DNA from 4 places in the Acetobacterium sp. KB-1 genome. Region 1 is predicted to be linked to each of the others. Evidence: riboswitches for the same ligand, from Rfam matches in the RefSeq annotation. Region 1 holds a riboswitch; each other region holds the start of a gene.
What was found. A riboswitch is a leader RNA that binds a small molecule or an ion and turns the genes downstream of it on or off. The one in region 1 is predicted to bind cyclic di-GMP.

Region 1 (4,504 bases):
TGGAAAAGAAAAAACAGATTGTATCACGCCGACGGATTGGCCGAATAATGAAAGAACTGGGCCTGGTATCGACCTATACAATCGCTCAATTCAAAGTTCATAAAACACCGGTAAACAATGATAAAATCCAAAACGAAGTTAATCGCCAGTTTGATGACAGAGAGCAGCTGGAAGTAGTTGTCAGTGATCTTACCTATGTTCGTGTTGCCGGAAAATGGAATTATGTATGTATTCTTCTGGATTTATACAATCGCGAAATTATTGGTTACAGCGCAGGCGCGCAAAAAGATGCCATGCTTGTTTATCAGGCTTTTGCAACGGTCAAATACAGACTGGATAAGATATCAATCTTCCATACGGATCGTGGAAATGAATTTAAAAACAATATTATTGATGGGATCATCGATACGTTTAATATCAGACGTTCATTGAGTCAAAAAGGTTGTCCGTATGACAATGCCGTTGCTGAAGCTACCTTTAAAGTTTTTAAAACTGAATTTGTGTATCCGAATACGTTTGACTCCCTGGAACAGCTAAAACTGGAATTGTTTGATTATATTCATTGGTATAATCACATCCGAATTCATTCGTCTCTTGATTATATGACGCCGATTGAATTCAAAACAGCAGACCTTAAAAAAGTTGTCTGAAAAAGTGTTGACAATCCAATAGTATCAAAGTCAATCATGGTAATACAGATTAAAATGGCCCCTGCCGAGAATACTACCAGCCACTGAAAGGATAGACCATAAACTGCAAAAATCAGGATTGCCATCAGCCCGGTAAAGAGTTCAACTAACGGATAGCGAACGGCGATGGGCTCACCGCAATCGACGCATTTCCCCCGTAGCCAGAAATAGCTAAACAGCGGAATATTGTGATAGCCCTTGATCTGAGCATTGCAACGGGGGCAGAACGAGCGTCCCTTGGCAAAGGATAGCGCCTTGGGTACCCGGTAGATAACCACGTTAAGAAAGCTACCGATAACAATTCCGATAACAAAGATATATAAATAGAGGATACTGTTAATCAGCACAAGCATATGCGTCTAAGTCCTTTCCTGAAAAGCGATCACTTAAGATAGCGTTTGTCTTTATTCTACTACTGATGGTTTCACCTGGCGAATACCGGGTTTCCCAACCATCACGGCTATAGACAATATAATCAATGGTAGCATCCCGATTATCATCAACCACCCGGATTTCGGCCTCACGATTGATCTCCTGACCAATCAGATCAACGAGATCCGTTTGAACCGGTACGTGGTAATCACCCAAAGCCTTAAATTCAATGGCTTTGGCCCGGGCTGCCAGATAGACCAGTTTGGCATTGGCGGCGTTGGTGGTATGACGTAAGGCTGTGACCAGACCTGAAATTATCAGTATGACCACGACGAGAATTAACACCACCGTCAGAACAAAACCTCGGCTAAACCCAATCGGTTCGTTATTTGAGGAAGCTAATTCATAGTCTTTGATTGGATGCAAGGGTTACCTCCCAAAATGATTTCTATTCTAAGAATGACAAGCGAAATTATTCTACCATAAACTTTACAGGATTGACTTAAATTGTTGGGGTTTAATTGTTAAATTCTTCTTTACTTATCGAAAAAACAGTGGCTTCAGCACTACAATTTCTACAGTGCAATAATGTATAACCGCCTGAACACGATCTCGGTAATGCTAAACTTGGTTTAAATAAAAAACTCCCGATCCCCGGGCAAACCCAATGACGGGTTTGCGCCTTGGATAGGGAGAGAGTACCCTATGGCGCATAGGGCTACAAATGTTTTAATTTATAAAATGTTAGTTTTTAACCACTGTGGCACTGTCATCTGAGATTGTAATGGTATAACCATCTTTTGTGAATTCAACTTCTGTAACCTGTGCTGTTTCTGTCGTTGCTGCACTACCAGCACCTACATCCACCGTCCAAGTAGCCAGACCTGCTGTAGTTCCTATCGAAATATCCGTACCAATATACTTAGCCATCTGTGCACTTGCCTTATTAGCTGCTGTTGTTCCTGGCGTAGCCAGTGCTTTTTCTGTTGCTACAGCCGCTGAACTTAATGCTGTTGAAAGTGCTCCATCAGTAAGACTTGTCGTGGCACCAAACTCAGTCGCTGTCGATTGTGCGGCGACATAGACCGTTCTTGCCTCTGCTATCATCGCTTTTCCCCGTGCATCATTCACAAATCCCAACATCGTCGGAATCGTAAACGCCGCCAAGATCGCCAGGATCACCAATACTACAATAATTTCGACCAGGGTAAATCCTTTTCTGTTTTTTTTAATTCTGTTAATTAATTCCATTTTGCGTCACTCCTTATTTTTTTATTTTATTACTTTCTTTGCTCTATATGATCATCTGCGCCTAGAGATGATTTATAAACTGGATTTATTGCTAAAACAGACCCACTTTCTCATGGTGTCCATTATTTTGTCTTAATCATTACGATTAGCTTTTTTGTCAAAAAAAGCCACACTTTCGTCGTGTGGCAACTGGCTGTCGTATCAAATTGGATTTTCAATACTTATTCCAATTGACTTAGACCCTTTAGCTTTGCGTCTCAGATTTTCATCTGTTTTGCCTTTATTTTATGCTGTCTACACTTAAATCTTATGTTAACACCTATTAAAAGTCAAGTTAAAACTTTACAAGTTTGTGACAACTTTCCGCTATTTAATCCGTTCAAGATTTATCCACAAAAATTCTATACCGTCACATCTTTTTTAAAACCCAAACACCTGCCACAGATACTCAGTTAATTTTTTATTACTTAGCCAACTTAAGCTTATTTATTCATTATTTATTCCAAGGTACCGCCGGTCGGGAAGCCGAAGCTTCCAGCTTTTTCACCGTCACATTTTCCTCATTAAACCAAACAACATATCCATTCTTGGCATAATAGACCTCTTTTACCTTACCTGGATTCCCCACCGCATAATCCATAATCACATACCAATAGGAATCGTCCTGTGCATAATTGCCACGATAATCCAAATTAGTAATTTTCAAATCATTACCAAGGTATTTTTTCATTTGCATGCTGGCCGCATTATGATAACTTTTTGAACCCGTCGTCTCACATCGCGATACCCAATATGAATTTAGATCATCATACGGATTATTACCACTGTTAGTTTTATCCAACCCTACACCGGTCCCAACGATTTCCGTCGCCGTTGTCTGTGCTGCCACATACACTTCCCTGGCTTCAGCGATATAGGCTTTCCCCTTGGCATCCGCGACAAACCCCAGCATTGTTGGAATGGTAAAGGCTGCTAAGATAGCCAGTACCACCAGTACCACAATAATTTCGACCAGGGTAAATCCTTTTTTTAGTTTTATGCTCTTTTTACCATTTTTCATTACTCTCCTCAACGCTTTCAAGCAAACACCACGGAATGTAAAGCGATGCACCAATTCATGATCACCATTTTGCAACGCTTGTATTATTATTTTCAATGGTTACCCGATAGCCATTTTTTAGGTATACCACTTTATTTACTTTTCCGGTTTTTCCATCTGCCGGGTCAACACCAACCGTTACTGTCCAAGCTGCCTCCTGATTCTCCGGTGTGGCTTGAGGCTTAGTCATCAAATCAAGATCTGAAATTTCAAGATCAGATCTAAGGTAACTAAACATTTTCAAACTCGCCTGAACTCTGGGAGAGTCATAGTCAAAATGATCCGGTTTATATTTACTCCGATACGATATCTTTGTCGAACCTAAACAATTTGATAATCCAAACCATTGATTACTTTCCGAATCCGTCAAATCAGTGATTCCACTAAATTCGGTTGCTACCGCTTGTGCCGCGACATAAACCTCCCGGGCTTCAGCAATATAGGCTTTTCCTCTGGCATCTGCGACAAATCCCAGCATCGTCGGTATGGTAAAGGCGGCCAGTATCGCCAGAACCACTAAGACGACAATAATTTCGACCAGGGTAAACCCTTTTTTTTGATCACGCTGTTTTTTAATCCACTCCATAAATCCCTCTTATCCCTCTTAAGTAATAATAATTCTCATAACCCGGTAAGATGACGGTGAAACGTTTTTTTATACAAAAAAAGCCGCATTAAATGCAGCAACTGGCTGTCGTATCATGTCGAATTTTTATCAATCCACTGATTTAGACCCTATAGCTTTGCGTCCCAGAGTTTCCTCTGATTTGCCCTTATTATTCACAGTTCTTTTTAATCATAGGTGAGCATCTCAAAAAAGTCAAGTTAAGAATTTACAAATATTGATATTTTCCCTTGGCTAATTTCGAGCTTTGTAACATCAATATCGTCCGCAAAGCAATTTTCTTTAACCTTTTTTTCACAAGTAGCATCTAAACGCTGCCGATACCAACCTTGGATTTATGATAAAACGATCGACAGCATTCGGGCGGTTGATAACCGCCCCTACAAATTCTATTTGACGTTATTGTTTTAGCCAACTACCGCCCAAAATACTGATTAAACTCCTGCTTGTCACTGGCCCATTCCAGAC
Region 2 (4,504 bases), 1.8 Mb from region 1:
TTGAAGATGCTGATGGAAAAATGAATCGGTCCATTCTTGATGTGGATGGGGAACTTTTGCTGGTTTCTCAGTTCACCCTTTATGGTGACTGTCGAAAAGGGCGGCGCCCAGGCTTTACCCGAAGTGGCCCAGTGGACCAGGCCGAGAAAAAATATGCTATTTTTGTTGATAAATTGAAAGATCAGCCAATAAAGAAAATTGAAACCGGTGTTTTTCAGGCCGAAATGGAAGTCTTAATCGTCAATGACGGGCCGGTAACTTTGTTACTTGACAGTGAAAAGAAATTTTAGATAAATTAGGGAGAAACAGATGAAAGTAATAAAAAAATCCCTGGGACAGATGGGAACGAACTGCTATGTGGTCTGGGATGAAAAAACGTTGGAAGCAGCAGTCATTGATCCCGGGTTTGAGGATCAGCGGATATCTGATATCATTAATGAAAACAAACTGAAGGTGAATTATATTTTGCTGACTCACGGTCATTTTGACCATCTTGGTGGTGTCAATCAGATTAAAAAGTTAACCGGTGCCAAGGTTCTCATTCATGAAAATGATGCTGATTGTCTTATTGATCCGCGACGTAACCTTTCGGTTCTGGCAGGCATGTCGATGATATTGGAACCGGCTGATGGTTTTTTAAATGAAAATGAGACCATTACCTTAGGTAATATTGCTTTCCGGGTGATTCATACACCAGGCCACTCAAAGGGCGGTATCTGTCTTCTGGCAGAGGATCAGCTTTTTGCCGGAGATACCCTTTTTAATACCTCCATTGGTCGGACTGACTTTGCCGATGGTGATTTGAATGAATTGCTAAATGGAATTAAATCAAAATTGTTTGTTCTGGACGATGCAACCACTGTATTGCCGGGACATGGCGAGAATACGACCATTGGGTACGAAAAAACGAACAATCCTTTTTTAAAGGGGCGTTTTTAGAGAGCCGATGAGAGTACTTCGCTTTGATTTAGAACGACCGGAATTGGAGTATTATTTCCACGAATTATATCAGGCCTTTGACCCAGGCGTAAAAAACGTCGTATCGGGAGCTGCTGATGGTGTATTATCTCAAAGAAAGCGGGGGAATCAAGTCATTCTGACCCTGACATGGGACGATGGAAAAACATTAACTCGGGCCTTTCAAGTTAATAACAGTGATGATCCTCTTGAAAATAGTATTTACAAGGGGTTTCTTTATGATTTTTTATCTGAGTATTTTGACAGGCAGCTGCAGTGGGGAACATTAACAGGAATCAAACCCGTTAAAATGGTGCAAAAGTATGTAAAACAAGGGTGGAGTCCAACAGAAATCAACAATCGATTCAGAAAATACTATCGGGTCAGTCGTGACCGCACGGACTTATTGATGCGGATTGCAAAAAAACAAGCTGATTTTATTCCCGCTGTACAAGCGTGTGCAAATTCTCACCTGATTAGTCTATATGTGGGGATTCCGCTTTGTCCGTCCAAATGCGATTATTGCTCCTTTGTATCCACGATCGTCGACAAAAAGGGTGAAAATCTTGAACAGTACTTTGATCATTTGCTTGTTGAAATAAAAAAAACTGGCGAAATACTAAGCGCTTCAGATTTACGGATTGATACTTTATATATTGGTGGTGGAACGCCGACGGTGTTAAGCGCCATTCAGTTGGATGCGCTGATGTCATCGTTGGAAGAATCCCTTGATTTATCCCATCTCAGAGAATATACCTTAGAAGCAGGGCGACCAGAAACCATTAACCGAGATAAGCTAAAGGTTGCAAAAGATCATGGCGTGGAGCGGCTTTGTCTCAATCCCCAATCGATGAATCCGCAAACGTTGCAAAGTGTGGGAAGACCATGGGAAGCCGGACTGATCGAGAAACAGGTAGCACTCGTCAAATCCTTCGGCTTTAAAACCTTGAACATGGATCTGATTGTGGGATTGGGAAATGAAACACCGGATGATTTTTTACGATCACTGGACGCTGTTATTGCACTTGCACCAGAAAATATAACGATCCATAATCTATCGATTAAAAAGGGCTCCAGAATCAAAGATCAAAACGGGATTGTCGTTAAAGAGGGCTATGGTGAAGGCTTTTATCAGGCGGTGAAGAGCCGTTTAAGTGGTGAAGGTTTTGAACCCTATTATCTGTATCGTTTAAAATACACCAGAGATAACAGTGAGAATACGGGGTATGCAAAGCCGGGACATGAAGGGATTTATAATATTCTGATGATGGCTGAATGCCAGTCTACTATCGGTATCGGAGCCGGAGCAACGGGAAACCTCTATGATCCAGTTACCGATAATATCAGAAAGGTCTTTACGGTTAAGGACGTGAGGACTTATAATGAACGGTTTGAGGAGATTGTGGAGAAGAAGTGTGAAGCTTATAAACAAACACTTTAAACGGGTTTGACAAATTAAGATGTTTACTAACGGTTAAAGAATAATAGGCTGTAATTTCCTAAATAGTAACGGAAAAAGATATTTTGTAATGTAGTTGTAATATTATTCAAAATTATATTGACAATTTGTAAATGCTCATGCTATTATTAATTGCTCCAAGAATTGCATAGTGTGATATTAAGTAAAGGCAAACTTAACGAAAGTTGAAGACGCAAAGCATAGAGTCTAAAGTCGCATGTAATTGTGCGACTATGATAGTCTAGCTACCATAATTATGGTAGCTTTTTTTTTGTTCGCAATTGTTATTTGCAGCAGTTTAAGTCTATTACAAATATATGAAAGAGGTATTTATGGGCATATTTGAGGAAATTTGTCAAAAGAAGGAGAAAATTCTTGTTGTTGGCCTTGGTTACGTAGGAATCCCCTTGGCGATTGGATTTTCGGAGAAGGTTGATGTTATCGGCTTTGATATTGATAAAACTAAAATTGACAAGTATAAAAACGGAATTGACCCGACAAATGAAGTCGGAAATGAGCGAATAAAAAAGACAGCATTAGATTTTACATGTGACGAAAAATGTATTGCAAATGCTAAATTCATTATTATTACAGTTCCAACACCAATTTTTCAAGATAAAAGGCCAGATCTAAATCCGGTGATTGAGGCAAGTAAAATGGTTGGTAGATATATGAAGAAAGATACCATAATTGTCTTTGAGTCTACAGTTTATCCGGGAGTTACCGAAGATATCTGTATACCAATATTACAACAGGAATCAGGCTTGATTCCGGGAATTGACTTTTCAGTCGGTTATTCGCCTGAACGAATCAACCCGGGAGATAAGCAACATCGACTAAAAAACATACCCAAAATTGTTGCTGGATTAGATATTGAAACGCGCCAAATAATTGCTAATGTATATCGATTGGTAGTGGAAGCAGATATTTTTGAGGCTGAATCTATCAAGGTAGCAGAAGCGGCTAAAATTGCTGAAAATGCACAAAGAGATATAAATATTGCATTTATGAATGAATTAGCAATGATCTTTGATCATATGAATATAAATACTGAGGACGTCATCAAAGCAATGAACACAAAATGGAATGCACTGAATTTTTACCCTGGCCTAGTTGGGGGGCATTGTATTGGCATAGATCCATATTATTTTATATATGAAGCAGAAAAACTTGGCTATAATTCACAAATTATATCTGCTGGAAGAAGAATCAATGATGATATGAGCAAGTTTGTTGTTGAAGCAGTATTTAGACAATTAATTAAAGCGGATATTAGTATCAAAGAGACAAATATCTATGTTTTAGGTATTACGTTTAAAGAGAATTGCAAAGATTTAAGAAACTCAAAAGTATGGGATATTATTGAATTATTAAAAGGGTATTATTTAAATCCAATGATATGCGATCCAACTGCAGATAAGGAAGAAGTATATAAAGAGTATCAATGTTGTTTGGTTGATGTTGATCAGATAAGTGATGCTGATTGTATTGTTTTCGCAGTTGCACATGATGATTTTAAGTGTCTTTCCCTGAATGAAGTTAAAAAGATGTATCGCAAAATTGAAACTGCTGGTAAAGTATTGATTGATATAAAAAGTATATTCAATAAAAAAGAGGCTGAAAACTTTGGCTTTCAGTATTGGAATCTGTAGATAAAGGGGATTGAGTTTGAAAAGCTTTCGAAATGTTGGAAATGGGATTAAAATCATAAGTGTAGCAGTTTTCCTGATCTTATTACTTACCTTAGTATTTTACTTTCTTTTTAAAGATTCAAGTACTCTGATAAGTGAAATGATCGTAAATAAAATTCAGTATGATGCTTCAAAAGAGATTGATGACGCTTTAACCAGATTAAGCAATGATCGTCAGAAAGCCGACATTATAGTAGGTACAGAAACAAATAATGGTGTCATAGCACTAACCTTTGACGGTCTTTCAGACCGGGAAACAATGGATAAAATTATTGTTTTACTGAATGAAAATAAAATGAATGGAACATTTTTTGTTTCGGGAATAGAAGCTGCAGAAGATGGTGAAGCTGTGAAGAATATTGTTACAAATAATCAAATGGTTGGTAACTACACACTT
Region 3 (4,504 bases), 1.8 Mb from region 1:
CTCACTACGATCCAGAGGTTGTAGAGAGCTTAGCTGAAATATTAAAAAAAGTGATACAGAAAGTGATATAGGAATAAATTAAGTTATAAGGAGACTATTATGGGAAATTACAAAATGGCACATACGATGATTCGGGTATTGGATTTGGAACGATCTTTAGCGTTTTACAAAGAAGCACTAGGATTTGAGGAAGTGAAGCGACGGGACGAACCAACTTATGAATTCACCTTGGTGTTTTTAGGGGATGGCCGTTCTAACAGCCATCAGTTGGAACTGACCTTTAACTATGGGCAAGCACTCCCTTATGATTTGGGGACGGCCTATGGTCATTTAGCGGTGCTCGTTGATGATCTTGAGGCGTCTTTTGCAACTCACGAAGCAAAGGGCTATAAGCCAACACCGCTAAAAGGACTGAGTGGCGATGGGAAACCCCGTTATTATTTTATAACTGATCCGGATGGTTATAAAATTGAGATTATTCGGAATTAAATAATCATTGTGGGAGCTGATTGAAGATACGCTCTATTACTATATTTTTGATTATGAATTAATTAAGAAATATTGTATTCAGAAATGCTTAAGTCCCAAAGAAGCTGTCGTAATCAATAAAGAAGAAAAATCACTTAAACCTATTGCCTAAAATAAGTCAAAATGTCTAAGAAATTCTTACGCGGCTACTGTTAAACGTATGATCGAAGATCCCTTGAGAAGGCATTGATAATATTTTGTCGCGCATTTTTTATATTTGCTGAAAAGTTTAATTTTTTCGTTCGCATTACAATAGACTTTCCAGTAACCGCAATGTTTACAGTTTTTTCCTTCGTTTTGGATAAAGCCTTCTACATCTTCAAAAGGATAGCTCAAGAACAAGCCAATTTCATGGGGGAAATCTGCTGAGTCGTGAATGCGTTCTGATAAAAATGCCAAACACGATTCAAGATCCCCTGTTGGATAGCCAATTTTGTTTAAAAAACGTTCGACTTTGGGACATGAGAGGTCACGGTTAAGTCTATTTTTACGGTAGACGTACAGAAGAACACGATTTCGATTGGTTTTTAATCGTTCAAAATAAACTCCACGAGCATTCAAAGTATTGTTCCAATTGGTGATTTGATTAATCAACTGATCGTGATCATCGAAAGAATAGCTAAATAAATTCCCAGTTTTGATTCCAGCTAGAGTTGGAGAGCAGTGTCGGATAATTTCTTCCTCAAAAGTACTCATTGTTACACTCCGCGGGATATCGTTTTTAAATGGCACTTGTCCCGTTTTTCGCACACAGAACAGTGCTCATCTAAAATGCTACGTAATGCAGATAAGCTACTTGTATGCGATCGAGCGAGCGGCAAGTTAAGTCTTTTCGCTTCAAAGGTCGCACAGTTAACCATTTTATGAGAGACGGTTCCAGTAAATAATACGATTAGATCAGGAACTCCGATTTTCTTTTTCAGGGCACCCTGCATTTGAGTGAATACCTTGGCACGGCAGTTATACTCTTTACATAGGTCTTTATATTGATAAATCATACGATCATTTCCGCCAATGATAACAATGCTCATAAGATAACCTCCAGTTTAAATATATGTTAGATGTTGCTAACATAATCAAAATGTAACACAGTCTGCTTTCTGTGTCAAATACTTAATTATTTATTAAGTATTTTTTAGAGGGAATACAACAAGGCGAACAAATGTATTTATGTAAAAATTATAACTATAAAATCATCTCTGAGGTTAGCGTGTTTTTTTTTTCGATGGCTTAAGTATTTGCAGCATTAAAAATTAACATTTCTAAAGAATGGCAATAATATTAGATTATCATAATAAAAGATAATATTGATAACTATATAACAATTAGATGCAACATAATTTAAGGATAATCGAATGAATGTTGAGAAACATCGACGAACATAATGAATTCGTATCTTTATGTTTAGTATGACAAATAAAAAATAATGTGCAAAATATTACTCTTTAATATGCTCGGTATTTAAAATATAGCAAATAATTCTCTTGACATATCAAATACAATGAACTATCATGATCTCAATAGAATATTTAGCAAACTTATCGAAAGGTAAGGACGCAAAGCTTTAGGGTCTAAGTAATTTTTTATATGACAGCCAGTTGCAAGATAACATCATTATATGGTGTATTTAGTGCAACGTGTCAGAGCGTTGTTTTTTTATTCTAGTTTTCTCCTGTTGGACAATTTAATATTCGGCAAACTTACCGAAAGGTGAGGACGCAAAGCTATAGGGTCTAAATAATTTTTTATATGACAGCCAGTTGCAGATTTTAGGTGTATTTAATTCGCCTTTAGTGCAACGCGTAAATCGTTGCTTTTTTATTACCAAAAATTACTGGAGGTGAGCTGATGAACCAATTTGCAATAACTGTACTGGTTTTATTAACCGGAGCTGTCGTTGGCGCTTTGATGGAAAAATCTTCTGTATACTTGATCAAGCAAAGAGTTAATATTCTGAAGCACCCTCAATTTTCAGGCAGTGTTTCAAAAACAATCTTTTGGGCGATAATGAATGCATTTGTTTGGTTAGTCTTTGTAAAACTGAATGGACTTGAAGCAAAAACACTGGAATATATGATGCTCTTTTCAATCTGTATCATTCTTTCGGTAGTAGACATCAGCATAAAAAAAATCCCCAACGAACTGGTATTAATGACCATCTTCGTCGGTGGAGCCTTTGTCATAACAAGGTAACCCATTACAAGTATCGGGATGAATATTTTTGGTTTAGTGATTGGTTTTATTATTTTCTTCTTACCAGCAATGATCGGAAAGGGTGCTGGTTGGGGAGACGTAAAATATGCAGCGGCAGTTGGTTTTTGTTTAGGGGTATATGGCATTATATCGGCAATTATGATTATGACATTCTTTTTGATGATCTACACAATTTATCTGATTATCAGAAGAAAAGGTAATTTAAAATCAAAGGTTGCCTTGGGACCGTTTATGGCATCCGGTTTTGTCTCAGTTTTAGTTATAAATCTTATAAATGCAAACGATCATCTATTTGAATTTGGAATGTTATTTTAAGGATTGAAAATAAATGTTAACGATTACGAAATTTAATCAACAATTATTAAGGGAGAAAAAAGAAATGAAAAATGCATTGTCAAGGATAATTAGAACAGAGGACGGACAGGGGCTGGTTGAATATGGACTAATCATAACGGGGATCGCACTAGCTGCTATTGCTGCCATCTGGTTATTAGGACCACAAATCGGCCAAATGTTTACTGACATCGGCACTCAATTAGCAGCATGACAGAACTTATTAGTTAGACTAATAAATAATATATTAAAAGGAGAAAATAAAATGAAAAGCGTATTTGTACGAATGATGAAAGAAGAAGATGGACAGGGTTTGGTTGAATATGGATTAATCATTGCCGGGATCGCATTAGCCGCAATTGCCGCAATTTGGTTGTTAGGACCACAGATTGGTCAATTCTTTACGGATATTGGAACTCAGTTGGCACTTTAGAAAAAGCAATAGTGCACACAACTGACAAAACGAACACAAAAAAATTAAAAGGAGAACTAAAATGAAAAATTTGTTTACAAACATGATGAGGGAAGAAGATGGACAGGGTTTGGTTGAATATGGATTAATCATTGCCGGGATCGCCTTGGCAGCCATTGCTGCTATCTGGTTATTAGGACCACAAATTGGCCAATTCTTTACGGATATTGGAACCCAATTAGCATTATAAAATCTATTGGTAGTTATTGCGTTTGCGGTGAAGAAACTAGTGGCATATTGGCAACGTCAGAGTAGAGATTTCTGTCAGACGTAATCAATATGCCTTTTTTAATGAATTCAACAATTGACATAGGTTGGGTTCAAAAGGACTTAATAATAAGATCATTTTTATAAATGATCGGGGAGGGAAAATGTTTGCAAACATAATCAAAAAAATAAAAAAAGAAGACGGACAGGCCATTGTTGAGCTTGCATTAACCTTGCCAATTTTGATTATGATTTTGTGTGGAATCATCGATTTTGGTTGGTTGTTTATGAACCAGAATAGTATTGATTATGCCTCCCGAGAGGGTGCACGCTATGCGATCGTTAATTCAACCAGTAAAACAGCAATTGAAGAGCATATCCGGACGATTGCTCCGGAGAACATTGCCAGTACAGTTGATATCGACATTACTTTTACGAATGTCTCAAACCCTCGTCTTGGAGATGTGGTAATTGAGATTAGCGATGATATTGCTATTCTAACACCAATTGTCGGTGTTTTCGTCCAGGGTGAAACCATGAATCTTTCTTCATCCTGTACCATGAAGGTAGAGTAAATGAAAAAATTAATCGAAGTTTTCAATAAATACCGACCTTTTAAAAGGATAGAAAATGAAGAACATGGCGACGCATTGATTATTGTAGCCGTATCGATGGTTTTTATATTTGGAATATTGGCATTGGTGATCGATCTGGGATTGGCCTATTTAAGCACCGGGGAACAGCAAAAAG
Region 4 (4,504 bases), 1.9 Mb from region 1:
TATTATTCAGTGCGATGCCAGTAAATTCAGCGTTTGCTGCCAGAGTTAGACCCCCAAGAAGACCGATTAGAATTACTCAACCGGTAGTGACAGAACCGGTAGTGACAGAACCGGTAGTGACAGAACCGGTAGTGACAGAACCGGTAGTCACAGAACCGGTAGTCACAGAACCGATAGTGACAGAACCAGAAGTTACAGAACCAACGACACCTGTCAGTCAGGAAGTCAGCGTCAAAGATTTTGGAGCGAAAGGGGATGGTATCAGCGATGATACCTTGGCCATTCAAAAAGCCATTAACGAGGCAAGCAGTAAAAATGTCACCTTGTTAATTCCGGCGGCAACCTATGTGGTTACGAGTCAATTGGAAATGAAGAACAATACAAAAATCAGCGGCTATGGTGCAACCTTGTACATGGCACCCCAGCAGTCAACAGTTGCCAATATTTTATGGTCAAATCCAGATTCGTATATTTCTAATGTAACGATCGAAGGATTGAAACTAGAATCTCAAAACACGATTGCAGGTGCCGAGTATTACGCAAACAGCATGATCAGCAACGTTCAGGGGATGTTTTTTCAGGGCATCAGTAACCTGACGATCAAAGATGTTTCGATGGATAGTATGTATGTAGGCTTAAAAATGGGACAATCTGGAAGCAACCGGAATCAGGGAGTTACTGTCAGCAACCTCAATATCGATAGAACTGGCATGCCTGTTCAGGTTTCTGGTACCAACGATTTAATCATGACAGATAGCATTCTGAATGCCAATTCTGGCGGAACGAAGTGGCTTCATGCAGCATACATCCGAGGCGATAACAGTAATTTCCTTTTTAACAATGTTGAATTTAATAATGCCCCTGGTGGCGGTATTGCAGTAGCTGGCAATGATAAATTCCCCACTGCACCCGATCATATTGTCTTTGAGAATTGTCGTATTAAAAACAGTGTTGTCGGTATGCACGTCAATACTGGTGCAAACAATGTGAGTATCTCAGGTTTAACCATCGAAGGAAGCAGTTTGGGGTTTAAGATAACGGATGCAAACAACCTGAATATCAAAGATGTAAACATTAGCGGTGCGATGCCATCAACTACTGATCTTGGTGCATTCATTATTAATAATAGTTATCAAGCAAATATAGAAAATGTTACAGTCGATGCCAATGGTATGGCAGGAGCCTTATTCTGGCTAATTGGTGAAGTAAAAGATACTAACGTTTCTGGAATGAATGTAACGAATGTGGATAAGATTCCCTTGATTAGTGCCAACAGCGCGTCTCAAACGACCAATGTTGTTGTAGAAAACTCCAGTTTTGAATATAACAATATCGATAAATACGGAATTGGTTTCAGAGGCGTTGGTTCACAAGCAGTGCTTCAAAACAATACCTTTGTAAATAACGGTGCTGAATATTCTTATCTGATCTACAATCCCGAAGGAACAGCTATTCAGGTATCTGACAATTCTTACAGCGGATTCCAAAGCTTGACTTCCAGCTCGGACTTTTCAGTAGCTACCAATAATTTCAACCTTCTGTCAGCAAAAGTTGACTAATCGATTTTAAAAATGGACATATCGTTTATCGTATTAATTCAATAAAGCAATTACTAAAAGCCTTGCTCTTTTGAACAAGGCTTTATTTTACAAATTAAAGTGGTCGAATATTAACAATTTTGTCCACGATAAAGGCAAACCAATTGAAAAGTTGGGACGCAAAACTAAGGGCCTTAACTCAAAGAGAAAGGTAGCCGGTTGCCGAAAGGAGCAAAAAAATGAGTTATAGTTTGGATCATCGCGCAAAGAAAATTTGTGTAAGTGTGGTGGTAATCCTATTGATGTTAAGTAGCGTTTTTTCTTCGAACGTTTTAGCAGCAACCATCGATACCGAAGCGACTGAATTACCTGGAGTCACCTATCAGACCCATATACAAAATGAAGGTTGGTCACAGGGCTGGATGAGTAGTGGTGAACTCTCCGGTTCAGAAGGAAAGGGATATCGCCTCGAGGGAATAAAAATAAATCTGACTGGAAGCGTCCCCTCAGGGTTAGAAATTGAATATCGGACACATGTGCAAAATAAGGGATGGGAGCAGGAATGGGCTACAAACGGAGAATTTTCAGGATCTGAAGGCGAAGGATTTCGGCTGGAAGGAATCCAGATTAGATTAACCGGTGAGAATGCAGCAAATTATTCTGTTAAATACCGAACCCATATTCAAAATGAAGGTTGGGTTCAAGGTTGGGTGTCAGACGGGGCACTCTCAGGCTCGGAAGGAAAAAGTCTGCGCTTAGAGGCAATTGAAATCATCATTGAAAAGCAGTCAGCTGGAGTAGCCAACGAACCCGCAGACCCAGTGGTTACAGACCCAGTGGTTACAGACCCAGTGGTCACAGACCCAGGAGTCACAGACCCAGGAGTCACAGACCCAGGAGTCACAGAACCAACCCCACCAGTGAGTCAGGAAGTCAACGTCAGAGATTTTGGTGCGAAAGGCGATGGTGTCAGTGATGATACATCAGCGATACAAAAAGCCATTAACGAGGCAAGTAGTAAAAATGTAACCTTAACAATGCCTGCTGCAACCTATATGGTTACGAGTCAACTGGAATTAAAGAATAATACAAAAATTAGCGGCTATGGCGCGACTTTATACATGGCGCCCCAGCAGTCAGCAGTTGCAAATATTCTATGGTCGAATCCCGCATCATATATTTCAAACGTAACCATTGAAGGATTGACACTAAAATCTCAAAACACGATCGCTGGAACCGATTATTATGCAAACAGCATGATCAGTAATGTGCAGGGGATGTTTTTTCAGGGGATCAGTAACCTGACGATCAAAGATGTCGCTATGGACAGTATGTATGTTGGCATAAAAATGGGGCAATCTGGAAGTACTCGAAATACTGGAATTACCATCAGCAATCTGAAAATTGATAAATCTGGCATGCCGATTCAAATTTCAGGAACCAATAACTTTACGATGACAGACAGTGTTTTGAATTCGAGCGAGGGCGGAACAAAATGGTTACATTCGGCATACATCCGCGGTGATAACAGTCATTTTTACTTTGGAAATGTCGAGTTTAACAATGCTTCTGGAGGAGGAATTGCGGTGGCTGGCAATGACAAATTCCCTACCGCTCCTGATCATATCGTTTTTGAGAACTGTCGTATTAAAAACAGTGTCGTCGGTATGCACATCAATACCGGTGCGAATAACGTTACCATCAGAGGATTAAGCATCGAAGGCAGTAGTCTGGGATTCAAAATTGTAAATGCAAATAACTTAAGCATAAACGATGTAAATATCAGCGGAGCCATACCATCGACCTCCGATATTGGAGCGTTCAGCATTGGTAACAGTTCGCAGTCAAATATTTCAAATGTTACTGTCGACTCAACCGGTATGGCAGGAGCACTATTCTGGTTAATCGGAGAAGTAAAGGATACAAATATTTCTGGCATGGACGTAACGAATGTGGATAAAATTCCTTTAATAAGTGCTAACAGCGCATCAAAAACGACCAACGTCGTTGTTGAAAATTCAAACTTTAAATACAAAAGCATTGATAAATATGGCATCGGATTCAGAGGCGTGGGATCGCAGGCAGTCCTTCGAAATAATACCTTTACGAACAGTGGTACGGCGTATTCTTATTTGATTTACAACCCGGAAGGAACGTCAATTCAAGTATCTGATAATTCGTATAGCGGATTTCAGCGGTTGAATGCCAGTTCTGATTTCTCGGTAGTTGCCAACAACTTTAACCTTTTGACAGCAAAAGTTGACTAGAGAACGATCGATCAAAATCATTTCACACAATCTCAAAAATAAAAGTTTTGAAAAGTCTTGTTTTAAACAGGGCTTTTTTTAAGTTATGATAAAACAATATAAAAATGGAAAACTATTTTATCGGAATGAATATTAATTAAAAAACTGGTAAGATGGGAGCAAAAAGGGTAAAATATAAATTATCTATCAAAAAAAACAAGTCGATAATAAAGGCGGTTGTAAAAATGAAGATACTAATTACTGGGGTAGCAGGCTTTATTGGTTTTCATTTGGCGAATTTAATGCTTAGACAGAATCATCAAATTGTAGGCGTTGATAATCTGAACGATTATTATGAACAATCGTTAAAGAAAGATCGATTAGCAATTTTGGAAGCACATAAACAATTTTTATTTTACAAGGCTGATTTAAAAGATAAGCCTTCAGTTGATAAGATTTTTGAAACACATCGTCCAGAGTATGTAATTAATTTGGCAGCCCAGGCGGGAGTTCGTTTTTCGATTAGCAATCCCTATGCCTATCTTGATTCAAATCTCATCGGATTTATGAATGTACTTGAAGCATGTCGCAATTACCCGGTTAGGCATCTAATATATGCTTCGTCAAGTTCTGTTTATGGTGGAAATAAAGTTGTGCCATTTTCTACGAACCATAATGTTGATCATCCGGTTTCCCTTTATTGTGAACTTTGCATCTAGG

Region 2: it holds a riboswitch for cyclic di-GMP, as region 1 does, so the genes downstream of both, DOZ58_RS01070 (nucleotide sugar dehydrogenase) here and DOZ58_RS11250 (type II secretion system protein) in region 1, are expected to answer to the same signal.
Region 3: it holds a riboswitch for cyclic di-GMP, as region 1 does, so the genes downstream of both, DOZ58_RS03090 (hypothetical protein) here and DOZ58_RS11250 (type II secretion system protein) in region 1, are expected to answer to the same signal.
Region 4: it holds a riboswitch for cyclic di-GMP, as region 1 does, so the genes downstream of both, DOZ58_RS01555 (glycosyl hydrolase family 28-related protein) here and DOZ58_RS11250 (type II secretion system protein) in region 1, are expected to answer to the same signal.

Annotation. Positions count from the first base shown of each region.
Region 1 is NZ_CP030040.1:2,420,045-2,424,548, forward strand. It holds one part of gene DOZ58_RS11235 (IS3 family transposase) at 1-650, shown strand, start outside; gene DOZ58_RS11240 (A24 family peptidase) at 599-1,036, opposite strand; gene DOZ58_RS11245 (hypothetical protein) at 1,026-1,487, opposite strand; gene DOZ58_RS11250 (type II secretion system protein) at 1,806-2,312, opposite strand; cyclic di-GMP riboswitch class I at 2,494-2,601, opposite strand; gene DOZ58_RS11255 (prepilin-type N-terminal cleavage/methylation domain-containing protein) at 2,806-3,372, opposite strand; gene DOZ58_RS11260 (prepilin-type N-terminal cleavage/methylation domain-containing protein) at 3,434-3,997, opposite strand; cyclic di-GMP riboswitch class I at 4,091-4,193, opposite strand; gene DOZ58_RS11265 (type IV pilus twitching motility protein PilT) at 4,452-4,504, opposite strand, start outside.
Region 2 is NZ_CP030040.1:222,494-226,997, forward strand. It holds gene dtd (D-aminoacyl-tRNA deacylase) at 1-290, shown strand, start outside; gene DOZ58_RS01060 (MBL fold metallo-hydrolase) at 310-939, shown strand; gene hemZ (coproporphyrinogen dehydrogenase HemZ) at 947-2,398, shown strand; cyclic di-GMP riboswitch class I at 2,575-2,669, shown strand; gene DOZ58_RS01070 (nucleotide sugar dehydrogenase) at 2,749-4,068, shown strand; gene DOZ58_RS01075 (polysaccharide deacetylase family protein) at 4,085-4,504, shown strand, end outside.
Region 3 is NZ_CP030040.1:650,474-654,977, reverse strand. It holds gene DOZ58_RS03105 (VOC family protein) at 100-489, shown strand; gene DOZ58_RS03100 (DUF3793 family protein) at 667-1,224, opposite strand; gene DOZ58_RS03095 (DUF2325 domain-containing protein) at 1,227-1,559, opposite strand; cyclic di-GMP riboswitch class I at 2,050-2,134, shown strand; cyclic di-GMP riboswitch class I at 2,212-2,296, shown strand; gene DOZ58_RS03090 (hypothetical protein) at 2,377-2,721, shown strand; gene DOZ58_RS03085 (hypothetical protein) at 2,740-3,057, shown strand; gene DOZ58_RS03080 (Flp family type IVb pilin) at 3,071-3,289, shown strand; gene DOZ58_RS03075 (Flp family type IVb pilin) at 3,341-3,508, shown strand; gene DOZ58_RS03070 (Flp family type IVb pilin) at 3,570-3,737, shown strand; gene DOZ58_RS03065 (TadE/TadG family type IV pilus assembly protein) at 3,919-4,329, shown strand; gene DOZ58_RS03060 (Tad domain-containing protein) at 4,330-4,504, shown strand, end outside.
Region 4 is NZ_CP030040.1:327,853-332,356, forward strand. It holds gene DOZ58_RS01550 (glycosyl hydrolase family 28-related protein) at 1-1,559, shown strand, start outside; cyclic di-GMP riboswitch class I at 1,683-1,765, shown strand; gene DOZ58_RS01555 (glycosyl hydrolase family 28-related protein) at 1,778-3,805, shown strand; gene DOZ58_RS01560 (GDP-mannose 4,6-dehydratase) at 4,030-4,503, shown strand.